Regions from separate parts of the Arthrobacter sp. JUb119 genome, predicted to be linked through region 1. Evidence: riboswitches for the same ligand, from Rfam matches in the RefSeq annotation. Region 1 holds a riboswitch; the other holds the start of a gene.
What was found. A riboswitch is a leader RNA that binds a small molecule or an ion and turns the genes downstream of it on or off. The one in region 1 is predicted to bind glycine.
Positions count from the first base shown of each region.

Region 2: another riboswitch for glycine. It lies ahead of cycA (D-serine/D-alanine/glycine transporter); the one in region 1 lies ahead of gcvP (aminomethyl-transferring glycine dehydrogenase).

Region 1 covers NZ_JANUFE010000007.1:32,681-41,610, reverse strand. The annotation lists gene glyA (serine hydroxymethyltransferase) at 1-781, opposite strand, end outside; gene gcvH (glycine cleavage system protein GcvH) at 781-1,161, opposite strand; gene gcvT (glycine cleavage system aminomethyltransferase GcvT) at 1,222-2,349, opposite strand; gene gcvP (aminomethyl-transferring glycine dehydrogenase) at 2,363-5,209, opposite strand; glycine riboswitch at 5,374-5,471, opposite strand; gene M2368_RS16190 (SGNH/GDSL hydrolase family protein) at 5,574-6,350, opposite strand; gene M2368_RS16185 (serine hydrolase domain-containing protein) at 6,398-7,570, opposite strand; gene M2368_RS16180 (APC family permease) at 7,836-8,930, shown strand, end outside.
Region 2 covers NZ_JANUFE010000003.1:367,078-376,007, forward strand. The annotation lists gene M2368_RS10650 (carboxylate--amine ligase) at 1-242, opposite strand, end outside; gene M2368_RS10655 (lipid II:glycine glycyltransferase FemX) at 256-1,398, opposite strand; gene M2368_RS10660 (metal-sensitive transcriptional regulator) at 1,495-1,824, shown strand; gene M2368_RS10665 (heavy-metal-associated domain-containing protein) at 1,884-2,198, shown strand; gene M2368_RS10670 (heavy metal translocating P-type ATPase) at 2,255-4,513, shown strand; glycine riboswitch at 4,742-4,840, shown strand; glycine riboswitch at 4,841-4,949, shown strand; gene cycA (D-serine/D-alanine/glycine transporter) at 5,166-6,668, shown strand; gene M2368_RS10680 (4a-hydroxytetrahydrobiopterin dehydratase) at 6,837-7,160, shown strand; gene M2368_RS10685 (FUSC family protein) at 7,144-8,199, opposite strand; gene M2368_RS10690 (MarR family winged helix-turn-helix transcriptional regulator) at 8,196-8,648, opposite strand; gene M2368_RS10695 (GMC family oxidoreductase) at 8,819-8,930, opposite strand, start outside.

The sequences.
Region 1 (8,930 bases):
GCTTCTTCGCGATCTCCGCATCATTCGAGAGAATAATGCCGCCACGTGGACCCGCCAGGGTCTTATGGGTCGTGGAGGTCACTACGTGAGCATGCGGAACCGGCGAAGGATGCAACCCGGTTGCCACCAGGCCAGCGAAGTGCGCCATGTCCACGAACAGGTACGCGCCGACCTTGTCAGCGATTTCGCGGAAGCGCTTGAAGTCCAGCTGGCGAGGGTACGCCGACCAGCCTGCAACGATCATCTTCGGCTGGTGCTCCACAGCAAGGCGCTCCACCTCGTCCATGTCCACTTCGTAGGTCTGCTCGTCCACACCGTAAGGAACGATGTCGAACAAGCGACCCGAGAAGTTCAGCTTCATGCCGTGGGTCAGGTGGCCACCGTGGTTCAGATTCAGGCCGAGCACGGTATCGCCTGGACGCACCAGCGCGTGGTACACCGACGCGTTAGCCTGCGCACCGGAATGCGGCTGAACGTTGGCGAACTTCGCCCCGAACAGCTCCTTGAGGCGCTCGATAGCCAACGTCTCAATGACATCAACTTCCTCGCAACCGCCGTAGTAGCGGCGGCCCGGATACCCCTCGGCATACTTGTTGGTCAGTACCGAACCCTGCGCCTGCATGATTGCCTGCGCAGTGTGGTTCTCCGAAGCGATCATTTCCAGGCCGCGCTGCTGGCGAGCCAGCTCAGCGTCAATACGCTGCGCGATCTCCGGGTCCAGCGAAGCCAGCGACTGGGTCAACGTTGCAGCGGCAACGGATTCAAAAGTCTGGTTGCTCATTACTCGACGTTTCCACCGTTCGCGCTTGCGTAGTCAGCTGCCGAAAGCAGCGGACCCTCTTCGGCGACCTCAACGGTGAACAGCCAGCCGGCACCGTATGGGTCTTCGTTCAGGATGCTTGGGTTGTCCACTGCCTCGTCGTTGATGGCAACGATGGTGCCGGTCACTGGCGAGTACAGGTCGGAAACCGACTTGGTGGACTCGACTTCGCCACAGGTCTCGCCTGCGGTAACGGAGTCGCCGACCTCTGGCAGGTCGACGTAGACCACGTCGCCCAGGGCGTCGGCGGCAACCTGGGTGATGCCGATCTTTGCTGGGGACGATGCATCGATCCACTCGTGTTCGGCCGAGTAGCGCAATGACGAAAGAACTTTACTCACGGTATTTCCTCTCCCAAGGGAATTAGCGGGCGATTTGCTTAGCCCTACTGATGTTTAACGTTACTTGGCTCGGGTGTAGAACGGCAGTTCGACTACGACAAAAGGCAAAGTCTTACCACGCAGGTCTACCTCCAGCTCGGTTCCCACTGCACCGAATTCGGCGTCGACATAACCCAGTGCAACCGGGTAGCCCAGGGTTGGCGAAGGCTGGCCGGAGGTGATTTCACCGATGGTTGCGCCGTCCTTGACGATGGCGTAGCCGCCGCGGCCGGCGCGCTTGCCCAGGCCCTTGAGGCCGACGAGCTTGCGTGGCGGGGTCGCACCGCGCAACGCTTCCAGGGCTTCGCGGCCCACGAAGTCCTCTTCCTTCTTGAAGGAGACCACCGGGCCGAATCCGGCATCGAACGGGGTGCGTTCCAGGGACAGCTCGTTGCCGTACAGCGGCATGCCGGCTTCAAGGCGCAGCGAGTCGCGGGCGGCCAGGCCGCAAGGAACCAGCTCGTGGTCCTTGCCGGCTTCAACGCTCTTTTCCCAGAGGGCTGCCGCATCCTCGTTTTCGATGATCAGCTCGAAGCCGTCTTCGCCGGTGTAGCCGGTGCGGGCCAGCAGCACGTCGATGCCACCGAGCACCACCTTCACCGCAGCGTAGTACTTCAGTTCGGTGACCGCCTGGGCGGTTGCCTCGTCGGCGGCCAGCTTGCGCACAATCGCCTCGGCGTTCGGTCCCTGGACGGCGATCAGCGACTGGCGGTCCGAAGCGTCGTCCACGACGACGTCGAAGCCGGCGGCGCGGGCAGCCAGCTCGGCGGCAACCACCGGGGCGTTGCCGGCGTTGGGCACGACGAGGAACTTCTCCTCTTCCAGGCGGTAGACGATCAGGTCATCGATGATCTTGCCCTCGGCGTCAAGGATCAGCGAGTACTTCGCCTTGCCGACCTTCATGATGCCCAGGTTCCCTGCCAGGGCGGTGTTCAGCGCCTTGCCGGCTTCCGGGCCGGAGAGGTAGACCTCGCCCATGTGGGACAGGTCGAACAGGCCAGCGGTGGAGCGCACGGCCTTGTGCTCTGCCAGTTCCGATCCGTACTTCAACGGCATGTCCCAGCCGCCGAAGTCGGTGAAGTTGGCGCCGAGAGCTTCGTGCTGCGCGTGCAGCGCGGTGTGCTTGAGTGCTTGGGTAGTCTCAGTCATCTCTAACTCTTCCTTAGTCTTCGAAGGCTTCGGGAGCCGGGCAGGAGCAGATCAGGTTGCGGTCGCCACCGGCGCCGTCGATGCGGCCCACGGTTGGGAAGTACTTGTCGAACTTCAGCGCCGGGACCGGGAAGGCCGCCTGCTCGACCGAGTACTTGCGGTCCCACTTGCTGTTGACCACAGCGGAGACCGTGTGCGGAGCGTTGCGCAATGGGGACTCCTCGATGCTGTAGGCACCGGAGAGGACCTCGTCCATTTCCTGGCGGATGGTGATCATCGCTTCAATGAAGCGCTCGATCTCGGCCAGGTCCTCGGATTCGGTGGGCTCCACCATCAGGGTGCCTGCCACAGGGAAGGACAGGGTCGGCGCGTGGAAACCGAAGTCGATCAGGCGCTTGGCCACGTCCTCGGCGGTGACCCCGGTCTTGGCGGTCAGTTCACGCAGGTCCAGAATGCACTCGTGGGCAACCAGGTCCTTGTTGCCGGTGAACAGTACCGGGAAGTGCTCGTTCAGGCGCTTGGCAATGTAGTTCGCGTTCAGGATCGCGTGCTTGGTGGCTTCGGTCAAGCCGTCCCCGCCCATCATCGCGATGTAGGCCCAGGAGATCGGCAGGACGCCGGCCGAGCCGAAAGCGGTCGCCACCACCGGCACGCCGTCACGCTCGGAGTAGGTGCCCGAAGCATCGCCTGGCAGGAATGGCAGCAGGTGCTCGCCAACGCCGATTGGGCCTACGCCTGGGCCGCCACCGCCGTGCGGGATGCAGAAGGTCTTGTGCAGGTTCAGGTGCGACACGTCGCCGCCGAACTTGCCTGGCTGGGCCAAGCCAACCATGGCGTTCATGTTCGCGCCATCGATGTACACCTGGCCGCCGGCGGCGTGGACCTTGTCGCAGACCTCGCGCACGTCCGCGTCGTAGACGCCGTGGGTGGATGGGTAGGTGATCATGATGGCTGCAAGGACGTCCTTGTTGGCCTCGATCTTGGCATCCAGGTCATTCGCGTCGATGGTGCCATCGGCTGCGGTCTTCACGACCACCACGCGCATCCCGGCCAGCACTGCCGACGCGGCGTTGGTGCCGTGGGCCGAGGCCGGAATCAGGCACAGATCGCGCTGGCCTTCGCCGCGCGAACGGTGGTAGTCCGAGATGGCCAGCAGGCCCGCGTATTCGCCCTGCGAGCCGGCGTTGGGCTGGATCGAAACGCCAGCGTAGCCGGTGATTGCGGTCAGGCGCCCTTCCAGGTCGGTGATCAGCTCGCGCCAGCCCTCGGTCTGCGCTGCAGGCGCGTAGGGGTGGATCGAGGCGAATTCCGGCCAGGTGATGGATTCCATTTCGGCGGCCGAGTTCAGCTTCATGGTGCACGAACCCAGCGGGATCATGGTGCGGTCCAGGGCCAGGTCGCGGTCCGAGAGCCGGCGCAGGTAGCGCATCATCTGGGTTTCGGAGGAGATGGTGTTGAAGATCGGGTGGGTCATGAAGTCGCTGGTGCGCACCTGCCCTGCCGGGATCTCGAAGCCTTCCGGAGCCGAGAGCTCTGCGCCGAAGACCTCAAGCAGGGTCTTGACTACGCCCGAGGTGGTGGCCTCGTCGGTGGAGATGCCCACCTGGGTCTCGCCCACCTTGCGCAGGTTGATGCCTGCTTCGATGGCCTTGGCAATGATGGCATCGGCGTTCTCGACGTTCACCACAACGGTGTCGAAGAAGGAATCCGATGCCAGGGTGTAGCCGCCGGAAACCAGCGAGCTGGCGATCACCCGGGCGTGGTTGTTGGCGCGCGAGGCGATCTGCTTCAGGCCGGCTGGGCCGTGGTAGACCGCGTACATCGAAGCGCAGATGGCCAGCAGGGCCTGTGCGGTGCAGATGTTGGAGGTGGCCTTTTCGCGGCGGATGTGCTGCTCGCGGGTCTGCAGGGCCAAGCGGTAGGCAGGGACTCCGGCGTCATCGGCCGAAACGCCCACCAGGCGTCCTGGCATGGAACGGGTCAGGCCATCGGCCACGGCCATGTAGGCAGCGTGCGGTCCGCCGAAGAACAGCGGCACGCCGAATCGCTGGGTGTTGCCCACGGCGATATCGGCACCCTGCTCGCCCGGAGGGGTGATCATGGTCAGGGCCAGCAGGTCGGCAATCACGGTAACCATGGCGCCGGCTTCCTTGGCGGCTGCGATGATCGAAGCGTGGTCCGCGATCGAGCCGTCGTTGCCAGGCTGCTGCAGGACAATGCCGGAGATCTCGCCCTCTGGCAAGCCTGCGGAAAGGTCGGCAATCTCGACTTCGAAGCCCAGCGCGTCAGCGCGGCCCTGCACGACCTTGAGGGTCTGCGGGAAGATGTTGGAGTCCAGCACGGTCTTGCCCTTGGACTTCTTCTTGTTGGCGCGGCGCATCATCAGCACGGCTTCGGCGGCGGCGGAGGATTCATCCAGCAGCGACGCGTTGGCGATGGGCAGGCCGGTCAGGTCCATGACCATGGTCTGGAAGTTCAGCAGGGCTTCGAGGCGGCCCTGGGAGATTTCCGGCTGGTACGGGGTGTAAGCGGTGTACCAGGCTGGGTTTTCCACGATGTTGCGGCGGATCACGGCTGGGGTGATGGTGTCGTAGAAGCCCTGGCCGATCATCTGGGTCTTCATGACGTTCTTCGAGGCAAGCGCACGCAGGTGGGCTAGGGCTTCGGTTTCGCTCAGTGCGTCTGGGATATCCAGTGCGGAGTCCTGGCGGATGTCTGCCGGAACGGCGGTGTCGATCAGTTCTTCCAGGCTGTCGTAGCCCAGGGTCTGAAGCATGGTGGTGACGTCGGAAGGACGTGGGCCGATATGGCGTGAAACGAATTCAGTATTCGCTCGTGCCGAAGTCTGCGTGATGGTCATGGTGCTGGTATCTCCATGGGATCTGTCTTGGCGCATGCCAAAGGAAGGTCTTTTTACCTCCCCATCCCTGTTGCATAACCTGAGAGTTTTACGCATCCAGCAAACCAAGCCGGGCACTTGCACCTTCGGTGAACCGGAACGGGCCGGTTTCTTTCCAGAGTTGCCTCATGATGGCGGTACGGGTGCCTGAGAGTTTCCTGGGGAGGAATTGCTCCTACGGCGCCCGTCCATGGTGTGAACGGGACTCTCCCGCCATCCGTCTATGGCGCGCGCTGCCGGCCGGAGACCTGCAGCACACCACCATGTTACCTGCCCCGCCCCCAAGGTCAAACAGGAGCGGGGTCCGGAAAAGTCATAAATGCGTTCAGTTGGCGTCGGCAGTTAAACGGATGTAATCAGGATATTTCGCTGACAAGGAATCACCCGACGAGGTGCCGGTGATCCGGCGCTTGACCCACGGAGCCAAATGCTCTCTGGCCCAGCCCAATTCCTGCTTCAGCTTTTCGCCGCGCGAGTTCACGGCCAGTTCCGGCAGGGACGGCTGCTGGATCCTGGAGGACCAGTTTCCCTCGGTGATCCGATGGGTGCCGAGCACGTCAAGGACCTTCGAAGCCATCAGCGTGTGGCCCAGCTCGTTCATGTGCAGCCGATCCACCGCCCAGTAGCGCAGATCGGAGAATTCTCGCCACCGCCAGTAATCGGCGATCACCGCACCGTACTCGTCCGCGATTTCGCGAACCTTCTCGTTGTAAATGGCCGTGCGCGGACGGGTCTTGGAGAACAACGGTGATTCCACGGTGTCGAAACCGGTGAACAGCACGACCGCGCTTCCGGCTTCGGCAAAGCGGCTCACCATGCCTTCATAGCCGCGCATCAGCGCATCCAGGTCCGCCTTCGGGCGCAGGATGTCATTGCCGCCGGCATAGATGGTGACCAGGTCCGGGGCCAGTGCGAGCGCCTGGTCCAGCTGCTGGTTGATCACCTGCCCGATCTTCTTGCCGCGCACCGCCAGGTTGGCGTATTCCCATTCGCCTTCGGCGCAGAGCACTTCCGAAACCCGGTCCGCCCAGCCGCGGACCTGGTTGGGCCGGGTCGGATCCACATCGCCAACGCCTTCGGTGAACGAGTCACCTAGTGCCACAAACTTCTTCACTTCGCTCCTGCTTCGTTCCATTCCCGATGGGTTTACTACGCGTTGCTGCCGGCAGCCTGGGCCGACATGTTCTTCTGCATGATCAGCTGGCGGGCCAGCTGGCTGAGCTTGACTCCGGTGGAGATCTCCTTGGCGCCTTCATTGCGCGAGGGGATGAATCCGAAGCCCAGCTGGTGGGCTGGATCGGCAAAGGCCAGCGAGGAGTTCGCACCGTCATGGCCGTAGGCGAAAATCGATCCGTAGTTGTTGCGCGCGGTGGCCTTCATGAACCCCAGGGCGAAGGCCTGCAGCAGTCCATTGGTCCGGTCATGGCCGTAGACCAGTTCGGTGGAAACCTGGGACCAGGTGTCGGCGGTGAGGAATCCGCGGGTGGCGCCCAGTGCCGGCACGGCACCGAATGAGGCGGCATAGATTGCGGCCAGTCCTTGGGCATTGGCGACCGCGCCCATGGATGCGGGGCCCAGTTCGCGCACCTGAGGCGCGTTGGCCAGTTCGTGCCAGTTGTAGACCGGGCCGTTTTCCAGCGCGAAACCGGAGGCCGAGTTCACCGAAAGCCCGGCCGGGGAGAACGGATCGAAGAATTCCGGTGCGGCGTCAGCGCCCGGCAGTACATCGCGGTAGCGCGATTCCAGCGCGGGGTCCTGGCCGATGTAGGCTTCGGCTCCCAGCGGCTTGCGGATGCGCTCCTCGAAGACGTCTTTCAGTTCCTTGCCGGTGACCCGGCGTACCAGTTCTTCCATGAGCACGCCCAGGGTGATCGCATGGTAGCCGACAATGTGCTGGCCCAGCGGCCAGACGCTTGGCATGGAAGCGAGCACCTTGGCGTATTCGGCGGATTTCAGGAGGATCTCGCTGGGCACGCCCCCGGGCACGCCGAGCACTCCCGCTTGGTGGCTGAGCACCTCGCCGACGGTGAGCTGGGATTTCCCGTTGTCCCCGAATTCCGGCCAGTAGGTGGCCATTGGCGCGTTCGGATCGATCAGCCCATCTTGCACGAGCAGTGCCACGACCAGCGCGCCTAGGCCCTTGGTGCAGGAGAAGACGCAGGTCAGCGCGTCACCAGAGAGGTGCTCGCCGACGCTGTGGCTGAGCACCAATTCGCCGCGGTGGTACACGGCCAGCTGCGCCGAATAGCCTTCTTCCTCAGCGGCTCGCGCCTCTAGTGCTTCCGCCAGGGGCGCGAACTCTTCAGTGATCACCGATTGCATCTAAATCCTTCAAAGTGCTTGTCTCTCGTCAACTAACCCTAACCGCTTCGATCCCATGGCCCGGTAGTTCCACACGCTGACCCGACACCTAGCATATAGGTACGTCAGCTCACAGCATTGGCTTGTTTAAGCCACTAATCGACATTTCACTACCGCTGGACCCCAAGTTCTGTGAGCCAGCCTTGAAATCGGTTTGCCCACTTCATGCGCTGACCCTAAAGTTGTAATGTTTGCCTACAAAATTGAAGGAGATGATCTCGATCGCATGACTGTGAACAGTGACACGGCCGTTACCGACGGCAAAGAAACAGAACTCCGCAGGGTGATTGGCCCGAAGCTGCTGCTATTCCTCATCATGGGCGATATCATCGGCGCCGGAATTTTCGCCATCACCGGCAAAGTTGCCGGCCAGGTGGGCGGAGCCGCCTGGCTGCCGTTCCTGATCGCTTTCACGATCGCGACCCTCACCGCCTTCAGCTACCTCGAACTGGTGACCAAATACCCGCACGCGGCCGGTGCCGCCTTGTACATCCACAAGGCATTCGGCATCCACTTCGTCACCTTCCTGGTGGCGTTCACCGTGGCTTGCTCGGGCATCACCAGTGCCGCCACCTCGGCCACTTTGGTGGGGCGCAACCTGCTCATTGGCATTGGCCAGTTTGTCGACGGTGTTCCCAACACCCCGGAAGCGGGCATGTGGGCAGCTATTGCAATCATCGTGATCCTCGCCGTGATCAACTTCCGCGGCGTAGGCGAGAGCGTGAAGTTCAACCTCGTGCTGACCATAGTTTCGCTGGCCATCATGGCCGCGATCATCGGCATCGGCTTCGCGGTGATCGCCTCGGGCCAGGGTGACATTTCCCGCCTGGTGGTCTTCGAGACCCCGACCGACCGCAGCGTCTTCGCCGCCGTGACCATGGGTACTGCCATTGCGTTCTTCGCGATGGTGGGCTTCGAGGATTCGGTGAACCTGGTTGAGGAAACCAAGAATCCCAACAAGACCTTCCCGAAGATCATGCTCATCGGCCTGGGCATCTGCGCCTTGATCTACATGCTGGTGGCCGTCACCGTCATCATGGTGATTCCGACCGGCGATCTGCTGAACCCTAAGAACCCGGATGCCGGCATCCTGCTGGATGTTGTGCGCATCGGCCTGCCGAACCTGCCGGTTGACGCGATCTTCCCGTTCTTGACCGTCTTCGCGGTGGTTAACACCGCGCTGATGAACATGCTGATGGCTAGCCGCCTGCTCTACGGCATGGCCCGCCAAGGCGTGCTGCCGCAGTTCCTGGGCAAGGTGCATTCGACCCGACGCTCGCCATGGGCTGCGATCCTGTTCAGCACCGGACTGGCCATCGCC
Region 2 (8,930 bases), on a different contig from region 1:
GCCGCGGCCTTCAGCTCATCGGCCAGCTCGACCAGGGCCGCGACTACGCGTCCCTCGTCGGCCATGGAGCCGATGGGGCGCAGTTCGATGGCTACCGAGTGCTCGATGACGCCGTTGCCGGCAGCCGGCAGAACCACCGAGCGCACCCCGTAGGCCTCGTAGAATTCGCGCGCCAAGGTGTAGGTGCCGATGTCCCCGCCGAGGATGACCGGGACAAATGGCTGGGTTGGATCGATTGCCAAAGTGGTGTTTTCCCTACTTCTTGCGCCAGTTCATGTATTTTTCGAAGGCCCACGCCAGGGGCTTGTTCAGCGCCAGGTCCCACTCGCCGTTGGTCTGCACGATGTCGCAGCCGGTGTTGGTCTTGAACTTGGTCAGCCCCGAGAGGTGGTGCTCCTTGTCCAGGGTCGCGCTCACGCCGCCCTGGTCCAGATAGCGGCAACCTGCCTCGATGGAATCGATGACCATGTGCTGCATGATCGCCTTCGGCGCGAACAGCTTGCGCTGCTCCGAGGAGGAAGCGCCGTACAGGTACCAGGCCAGGTTCGAGGAACGGATGACAATGGATGCGGCCAGGTCCACGCCTTCATTGCTGGCGATGTACAGGGTGCAGGAGCCCGGCACCGCTTCGTTGAGCACGGTGTGCATCTTCTCGAAGTAGCCCAGCGGGCGGCCGGTGAAGTCCTGGCGATCCGCGGTGTGGTTGTACAGGGCATGGAAGCGGGCAATGTCCTTGGTCTGGCCGACTTCGATTTCCAGGGTGCTCTTCAGCGCCTTGCGGGTCTCGTTGCGGGTGGTCGCCGAGTAGCTGGCCATGACCTGGTCCACGTCCAGCTGGTTGCCGTCATCATCTTGCAACGCCACGCGGGCCACGAATTCCGGCTGGCCCGCAGCGAAGTCCAGTCCCACATCTTCTTTGGAGAAGCCCATTTCCAGCAAGGCGTCATTCAGCGCTAGCGCGGTGCCTGAGGTGCTCTGGGTTTCAAGGTCAGCGAGCTGGGTGAACCCTTCCTTGCCCAGGTTCTTGCGCACCGCGGCGGCACCCCAGGTGCGCACGGCCAGTCCCGGGCCCATCTTCAGCTGGAATGCGCCACGATTCTTCAGGTAGGCGGCCAGCGGCTGGATTACCTGTCCAGGAGCATAGGTGCCGAAGTCGATGACCGGGCCATCGGGGATGTAGGCGAGGGTCTTCTTGATGACCGGGGCTGCACGATGCAGCACCAGTGCCGCGCCTACCAGCTCGTCTTCCTCGAACCAGCCGAGGGATTCACCGCGCCAGCCGCCCTTGACCTGGGCCCATTCGGGACGCTGCAGGAAGCTGACGTCTTGGGCGGTCTCAAGGAATGATGAGTGCTCGGTGCCGGAAATCGGACGCACATGAAGTTCGTTGTGGCTCACGGGTGAAATCCTACCGTGCTTCCCTCTCCGGCTGGGGGATGCTGGATACCCCCAGGGGGTACTTGACTTAATACCCCTAGGGGGTATGATCGTTATATGGATACCAACCACACGCGATATGAAACAGCTGAGCACCACGGCTATCACGCGGATAAAAGCGCCTTGGAACGACGCCTGAAGCGCATTGAAGGCCAGGTGCGCGGAGTGGCCAAGATGGTAGATGAAGACAAGTACTGCATCGACATCCTGACCCAGATCTCCGCTATCAACGCGGCATTGCACAAGGTCAGCGTGCAGCTGATCGATGACCATATCGGCCATTGCGTGGTTGATGCGGCCAAGTCATCCATCGAGACGGGTGATCCATCCATCGTGCAAGACAAAATCGCCGAGGCCACGGCCGCCATCTCCCGTTTGGTGCGCTGAGCGCGCCCCAACGGACCCATTTCCAATTCACACAGAATTCATCGAAAGAGAGCAAGATCATGAGCCACAACTGCAATTGCGGATGCTCCTCGGAAAAGAACTCCAACCAGGGCCTGCAGATCATTCCCCGCGAGCAGAGCACCCCGCTGACTAGCCATGTGGAAATCAAGATCTCCGGCATGACCTGCGGCCACTGCGTATCCTCTGTCACCGAGGAGCTCAAGGAGCTTGATGGGGTGCAAGAGGTGGAAGTGTTCCTCGATGCGAAGGGCGTGTCCACCGCCAACGTCACCACCAGCGCAACCGTAAGCGAAGAGAGCATTCGCAATGCCATCGACGAGGCTGGTTACACCGTCGAAGCAATTAACGCCTAGCCGCAAAAAAGCCAGGCACCAAGCCACAACGGCAAGAAAGTGCAAGGTCGTAAATCATGACTTCCCATGCCCCGCATGAAACAATCCCCGAATTGCGCACCGTCGATCTGGACATCCAGGGAATGACCTGCGCCTCGTGCGTGAATCGGGTGGAACGCAAACTCGGCAAGCTGCCCGGTGTCAGCGCGACGGTGAACCTGCCCCTGGAAACCGCCAAGGTCCAGGTCCCAGCCGATGTCACCGATGAGGCACTGATCGATACGGTGCAAGCCGCCGGCTATACCGCTTCCCTCAAGCACCCGCCCAAACCCGCCGGTTCGGATCACCAGGGACACGGGGAGCATGATCACGGCGGGCACGAGCACATGGTGCCCAACCACCTGCTGCGCCGCCTGCTGGTCTCCGCGATCTTCACCATTCCGCTGTTCATCATTTCCATGATTCCCGCAGCGCAGTTCCCGCATTGGGGTTGGGTCGCCTTCGCGCTGGCCACTCCCGTGGTCTTTTACGGCGCCTGGCCTTTCCACAAGGCAGCGGCCGTCAACGCACGGCACCTGGCCTCGACCATGGACACTCTGGTTTCCCTCGGTGTGCTCGCGGCCTACTTCTTCTCTGCAGTGCAGCTGATCCTCGATCCGCAGCTGACCGCCCATATCGGCATGTCCATGTCCGAGCATGCGCTCTACTTTGAAACTGCCGGCGTCGTGGCCACCTTGCTGCTGCTGGGCCGTTTCCTGGAGCACCGCGCCAAGTCCTCGGCATCCGATGCGCTGAAGTCCTTGCTGAACCTGGGCGCCAAGGATGCAGTGGTGCTTCGCGACGGCGCGGAAGTGAAAATCCCGGCCGGGCAGGTGCAGGTCGGGGACCATTTCGTGGTGCGCCCCGGCGAGAAGATCGCTACTGACGGCGTGGTCATTGACGGCGCCAGCGCGGTAGACACCTCGCTGCTTACGGGCGAATCGGTCCCGCAGAAGGCCGGGCCCGGCGATGAAGTCACCGGCGCGACCTTGAATGCCTCGGGCCGGCTGGTGATCGAAGCTACCCGCGTTGGCGCGGACACCACCTTGGCCCAGATGGGCAAGCTGGTCTCCGAAGCCCAATCGGGCAAGGCGCCCATTGCCCGCCTGGCTGACCGGATATCCTCCGTCTTCGTGCCGATCGTACTGGCCATTGCGCTGCTCACGTTCGTGACCTGGTTCTTTGCCAGCGGCGATCCCTACCAGGCGTTCACCGCTGCGGTCGCCGTGCTGGTCATCGCCTGCCCCTGCGCATTGGGCCTGGCGACCCCGATCGGCTTGCTGGTCGGCACCGGACGCGGCGCGCAGCTGGGCATCCTGATCCGCGGGCCGCAGGTCCTGGAAGATACCCGCAAGCTGGACACCATCGTGCTGGACAAGACCGGCACCGTGACCACCGGGGTCATGGCCCACCAGGGCACCCAGGCCATCGACGGGGTCGATCCCGATGAGGTCCTGGCCTTGGCCGGTGCCGTGGAGCACCATTCCGAGCATCCGATCGCCCAGGCCATCGCCAAGGCCGCAGCCGGCTTGGGCCCGCTGCCCGAAGCCAGCGACTTCGATTCCGATCCGGGCGGCGGCGTGGTCGGCACGGTCAACGGGCATCGCGTTGCCGTAGGCCGCTTCAGCTGGCTCGAAGCCCAGGGCGCGTCCTTGGATGACTCCGCCAAGGCCATGCTCGCGGAAGCCGAGCAGGCCGGCGCGACCGCCATCCTGGTCGCGGTGGACCAGCAGTTCCAGGCAGTGATCTCGGTGGCGGACAAGATCAAGGACAGCTCCGCAAAAGCTATTGCCGAACTCCAGGAGCGCGGCCTGCGCGTGGTGCTGCTGACCGGCGACAACCAGTCGGTGGCTACCGAGGTTGCCGCCCAGGTAGGCATCAAGGCCGAGGACGTATTCGCCGGGGTCTTCCCTGCCGGCAAGGCCCAGGCGATCACCTCATTGCAAGAGCAGGGCAAGGTCGTGGCCATGGTGGGCGATGGCGTGAATGACGCGCCAGCACTGGCGCAGGCCGACCTCGGCATCGCCATGGGCTCGGGCACCGATGTGGCCATCGAAGCCGCGGACATCACCCTGATGGGTAACGACCTGCATCAGGTCACGCAGGCCATCGACCTGTCGGCCCGAACCCTGTCCACCATCAAGATGAACCTGTTCTGGGCTTTCGCCTACAACACTGCCGGCATTCCGATTGCGGCCCTGGGCTTGCTGAACCCGATGATCGCCGGAGCGGCCATGGCAGCCAGCTCGGTGCTGGTGGTACTGAACTCGCTGCGGCTGCGACGGTTCGGGAAGTAGCCCTCCGTACCTCCCCACGCGGGGCATCGGTTGAACCGATGCCCCGCTTTGCCGCATCCATGCCCTTGCTTCCCGAATCATTACGAAGCGGAGAATCCCCCATTTCGCCAGCCACTTTCCACGATTGGCGTGGCCAAGCGGTTATCCGGGGCCCGAAGTGTGAAATTGCGACTTGCACCACGTTCATTTTTCTGCGCATACTGTGATGGCAATCACCACATATGCCGTTGATGCGTGGCGGGAGAGATCCGCTCACACCATGGGCGGGCGCCGTAGGAGCAATTTCCTCCCCGGGAAACTCTCAGGCACCTGTACCGCTACGAACAGGCACCTCTGGAAAGCAGCCCAGGTTCGTCCGGGCTCACCGAAGGAGCAAGCTTCACCCAGTATTCGGGTGGAAGTGAAAACTCTCAGGTTGTAATACAGATTGGGGAGGGACCAAGAACAGTGCCGCACCGAGCGCACCAGTTTCGAGGGACTCCCCGTGGCATTCGCAGCAACTGCTCTGAGCGCAGCATGCCGCGCAATGCCCAGCTGGAATCCTTCCTAATCGGATGCGTTCTTCAAAGCGAACAGCTGCTCTCCAAGCCTTCAGGGCTTGGGGGCAGGAGCGCTTCGAGGCGTCACACCACACTCCTGGAAGGCAATCAGCATGAGTACCACCAGTTCTGGCCCCGCACTCGAACGAGGGCTCTCCAATCGTCACATCCAGCTGATCGCCATTGGCGGCGCCATCGGCACCGGCTTGTTCATGGGCTCCGGCAAGACCATCTCGGTAGCCGGCCCGTCGGTCATCTTCGTCTACATGATCATTGGCTTCATGCTGTTCTTCGTCATGCGCGCCATGGGCGAACTGCTGTTGAGCAACCTGAACTACAAGAGCTTCGCCGACTTCGCCGGCGACCTGTTAGGCCCTTGGGCCGCATTCTTTACCGGCTGGACCTACTGGTTCTGCTGGGTTGTCACCGGCATCGCCGACGTCGTGGCCATCGCCCATTATGTCGCCTTCTGGTGGGGCGATTTGCCGCTATGGATCCCGGCACTGGCCTGTATCGTACTGCTGCTGGTTCTGAACCTGGCGACAGTGAAGGCTTTTGGCGAAACCGAATTCTGGTTCTCGCTGATCAAGATCGTCGCCATCGGCGCACTGATCGTGGTTGGCCTGGTTATGGTGATCACCGGTTTCGAGCACAACGGTGCTTCTTCATCCTTCGCTAACCTGTGGAACGACGGCGGCATGTTCCCGACCGGCTTCATGGGCTTCGTAGCCGGTTTCCAGATCGCGGTCTTCGCCTTCGTTGGCATTGAGCTGGTTGGCACCACCGCGGCGGAAACCAAGGACCCCGAAAAGACCCTGCCCAAGGCAATCAACTCGATTCCTGTCCGCATCCTGTTCTTCTACGTTGGCGCGCTGATCATCCTGATGGCCGTGACCCCCTGGGATCTGTTCTCCGCTGCGCAATCGCCATTCGTGGGCATGTTCGCCCTGGCCGGTCTGGCTGGCGCCGCTGGCATCATCAACTTCGTGGTCCTTACCTCGGCGGCTTCGAGCGCCAACTCGGGTATCTACTCGACCTCCCGCATGCTCCGTGGCCTGTCCATGGAAGGCGATGCACCGAAGACGTTCACCAAGCTGTCAGGCCGCAAGGTTCCGCGCAACGCCCTGATGTTCTCCTGCATGTTCCTGCTGGCCGGCGTCGCACTGCTCTACGGCGGCGATTCGGTCATGGGAGCATTTACACTGGTCACCACCGTCTCGGCCCTGTGCTTCATGTTCGTCTGGACCATCATCCTGCTCAGCTACCTGGTCTTCCGTGCTCGTCGCCCGCACCTGCACGACGCATCGAAGTTCAAGGTCCCTGGCGGCAGCTTCATGCCATATGTTGTGCTGGCATTCTTCGGCTTCATCTTGTGGGCCCTGACCACCCAGACCGATACCCTCATGGCTATGGCCATTACCCCGATCTGGTTCCTGATCCTGGCTGCAGGCTACCTGGTCATCCGCCGCAACCCCCAGCACCAGGCACTGCGCGCCGCGCACCTGGCCAAGGTGGCGCACGAACGCTATGAGGCCTCCGCCTACCGTGATGCGGAATCCTTCGCCAAGCGCGAAGCGGAAACCGCCGCACAGGTTGCCGAGGACATCCGCCAGTAGCCCGAGCACTTGACAGCTCTCTCAGCCGGGCCCCGGCATCACCAGATGCCGGGGCCTAACTGCATAGTCGCTGGGATCGCTACCGCAATAGCCGGGGTCGATGCGATCATGATGGCAGGCAGCAACCACTTGCATAGTCCGACCCGCTGCCGCTTGGAGGAGAGAACCATGGCATCAACCGGTCCGTTACCGCGCTTCGAATTCGATCAGAGGCTGGGCGCCTTGCCTGATTGGAAGCGTGATGACTTGGGTTTGCGGGCCGCTTACCGTTTCGATTGCGCGAGCACGGCCTTGCAGTTCATTGTCCAGGTAGGCCTGCGCGCCGAGCAGGACAACCGGCATCCGCACCTGGAGTGGCGGGTTACCATCGTCGAGCTGCGCCTAACGCACAACCAGCCCGAGCATCTGGGAACACTGGACCTGGAATTAGCCCGCCATATCTCCATCGAGGCCGGCAAGCTCGAAGCGCAGGTTGTCACCGAGCACTGGTAGCCCCCGGCGTTCGGCCTTGGCGGCGGCGGGCCACCAGCAGCGAAATGGCGATGCTCTGCACCGCACCCACCAAAGCGCCCAGCGCCGTCATGGAAATGCGGTCGATGAGCAGGGACGCGGCCGGTTCAGGGCTGACCAGGTGGACCATGAGCAGTGCGGTGACCGTCATGAATACCATCCCCACCGCATAGTTGCGCAGAATCACCAGCTCGATGACGAACTGCGAGGCCAGCGCAGCGGCCAGGATTACCCAGACCGGGGAATCGAAGGCGAAAACTATTGCGGTCAGCGCTACGCCAATGCAGGTGCCTGCGCAGCGCTGCAGCCCGCGGGCTACCCGCGCATAGGCATCAGCGCCGGTGACTGCGGCGATCGCGCCGAGACTGGCCCAGTACCAGTGGCCGTCGCTGAGCAGATGCCCTGCGATTCCCGCCAGCAGCACGCCCGTGCCCATTTGGAGCGATTGGGCCATGGCCCGGCGCGAGGGCGACCAGGCGTATCCGGAGCGCAGGGTATGAAGCAGGTTGGCTTTGCGCATCGACAGGCCAAGCATCAGCAGCATGCTGAAGGCCATTGTTCCGCCGCCGGCCAGCAGCACCCCGGTGAAGCTTTGCGAAGTGGCCGGGATGCCCAGGCAGGCGCCGCCGGCGAAGACCGCGAAGACCGGTCCCGGCGGCATCCAGCGCGTGGCATGGGAGACGTAGTTGGCGCCAAAACCAATGAATGCCAGCACGAGCACGCGTACCGGGAACGGTGCCTCGATGAGCGAAAAATAGGTGCCCAGCAGCATTGCGGCCAGTTGCACGATACCTGCCGAGAGCTGCTGCCAGAAACGCGGCGCGTACGCGTCGAAACGGCCGAAGACCGCGCAGAAGGCGCCGAACGCTGCATACATTGCCCAGTCAAGGCGGCCAAGGCCGGCCAACAGGATCAGCGGCGCGGCCAGGCTGATCGTCGCCTTGGCTGCCGGGATGAGCGACGGGCGGTGAGGGGCCACGACGACGCTGCGCTGCACTATTTCTTCTAAGTGGCGCTTCACTGGCGTGCCTCGCCGTCCTGCGTAGCGACCAGCTGCAGCAAGGCGCGCAGCTGCTCCCGCTGCGGCTCATCCAATGCGCCGAAGACCTTGGCTTCGTTATGCGAGGCAGCCTCCATCGCCCGGGCAGCGAATTTCCGGCCCTCGGGAGTCAGCGTGATGACGTTGCGGCGGCGGTCCTCCGGATCAACTTCGCGTTCCAGGATCCCACGGCTCGACAGCTGATCGAGGTAGGCCACCAGATGGCCGCGGTTCACATTCGAGCGATCTGCCAAGTCGTTCTGGGAGATGCCGCCGAACTCCTCCAGCGCGCAGATGATGGTGAAATGATGCCGGGACAAGGACTCGGATTCCATCAGCTCGGTGAGCTCCTGGGTGCCGATGCGTCCGGCTCGGGCGGTGAGATAGCTCAGCGAGTTCCATTGGAACTGCGGAATCCGGTGTTCGTTCATCCCTTCAAAATATCATTTCAGCTTGAAACGATTTCGCCCTGAAGCAGTTTATTCGATGTATCTCACACGCAGCTGGCGCGCGTTCCATCGCCAGCTGCGGTCCACGGAATCGTCGTCTTTTGGAAGGTGAGGGCTCGTTCTCCTTGGCCACGGCCATAGTGCGCCGCCTGTCAGAGCCGAAGATCAGCCAGGAGGAATTTGGCGCCCAGTTCGCCGATGAGGATGGCCGGGGCATTGGTGTTGCCGGTGGTGATCTTGGGCATGATCGAGGCATCGATGACG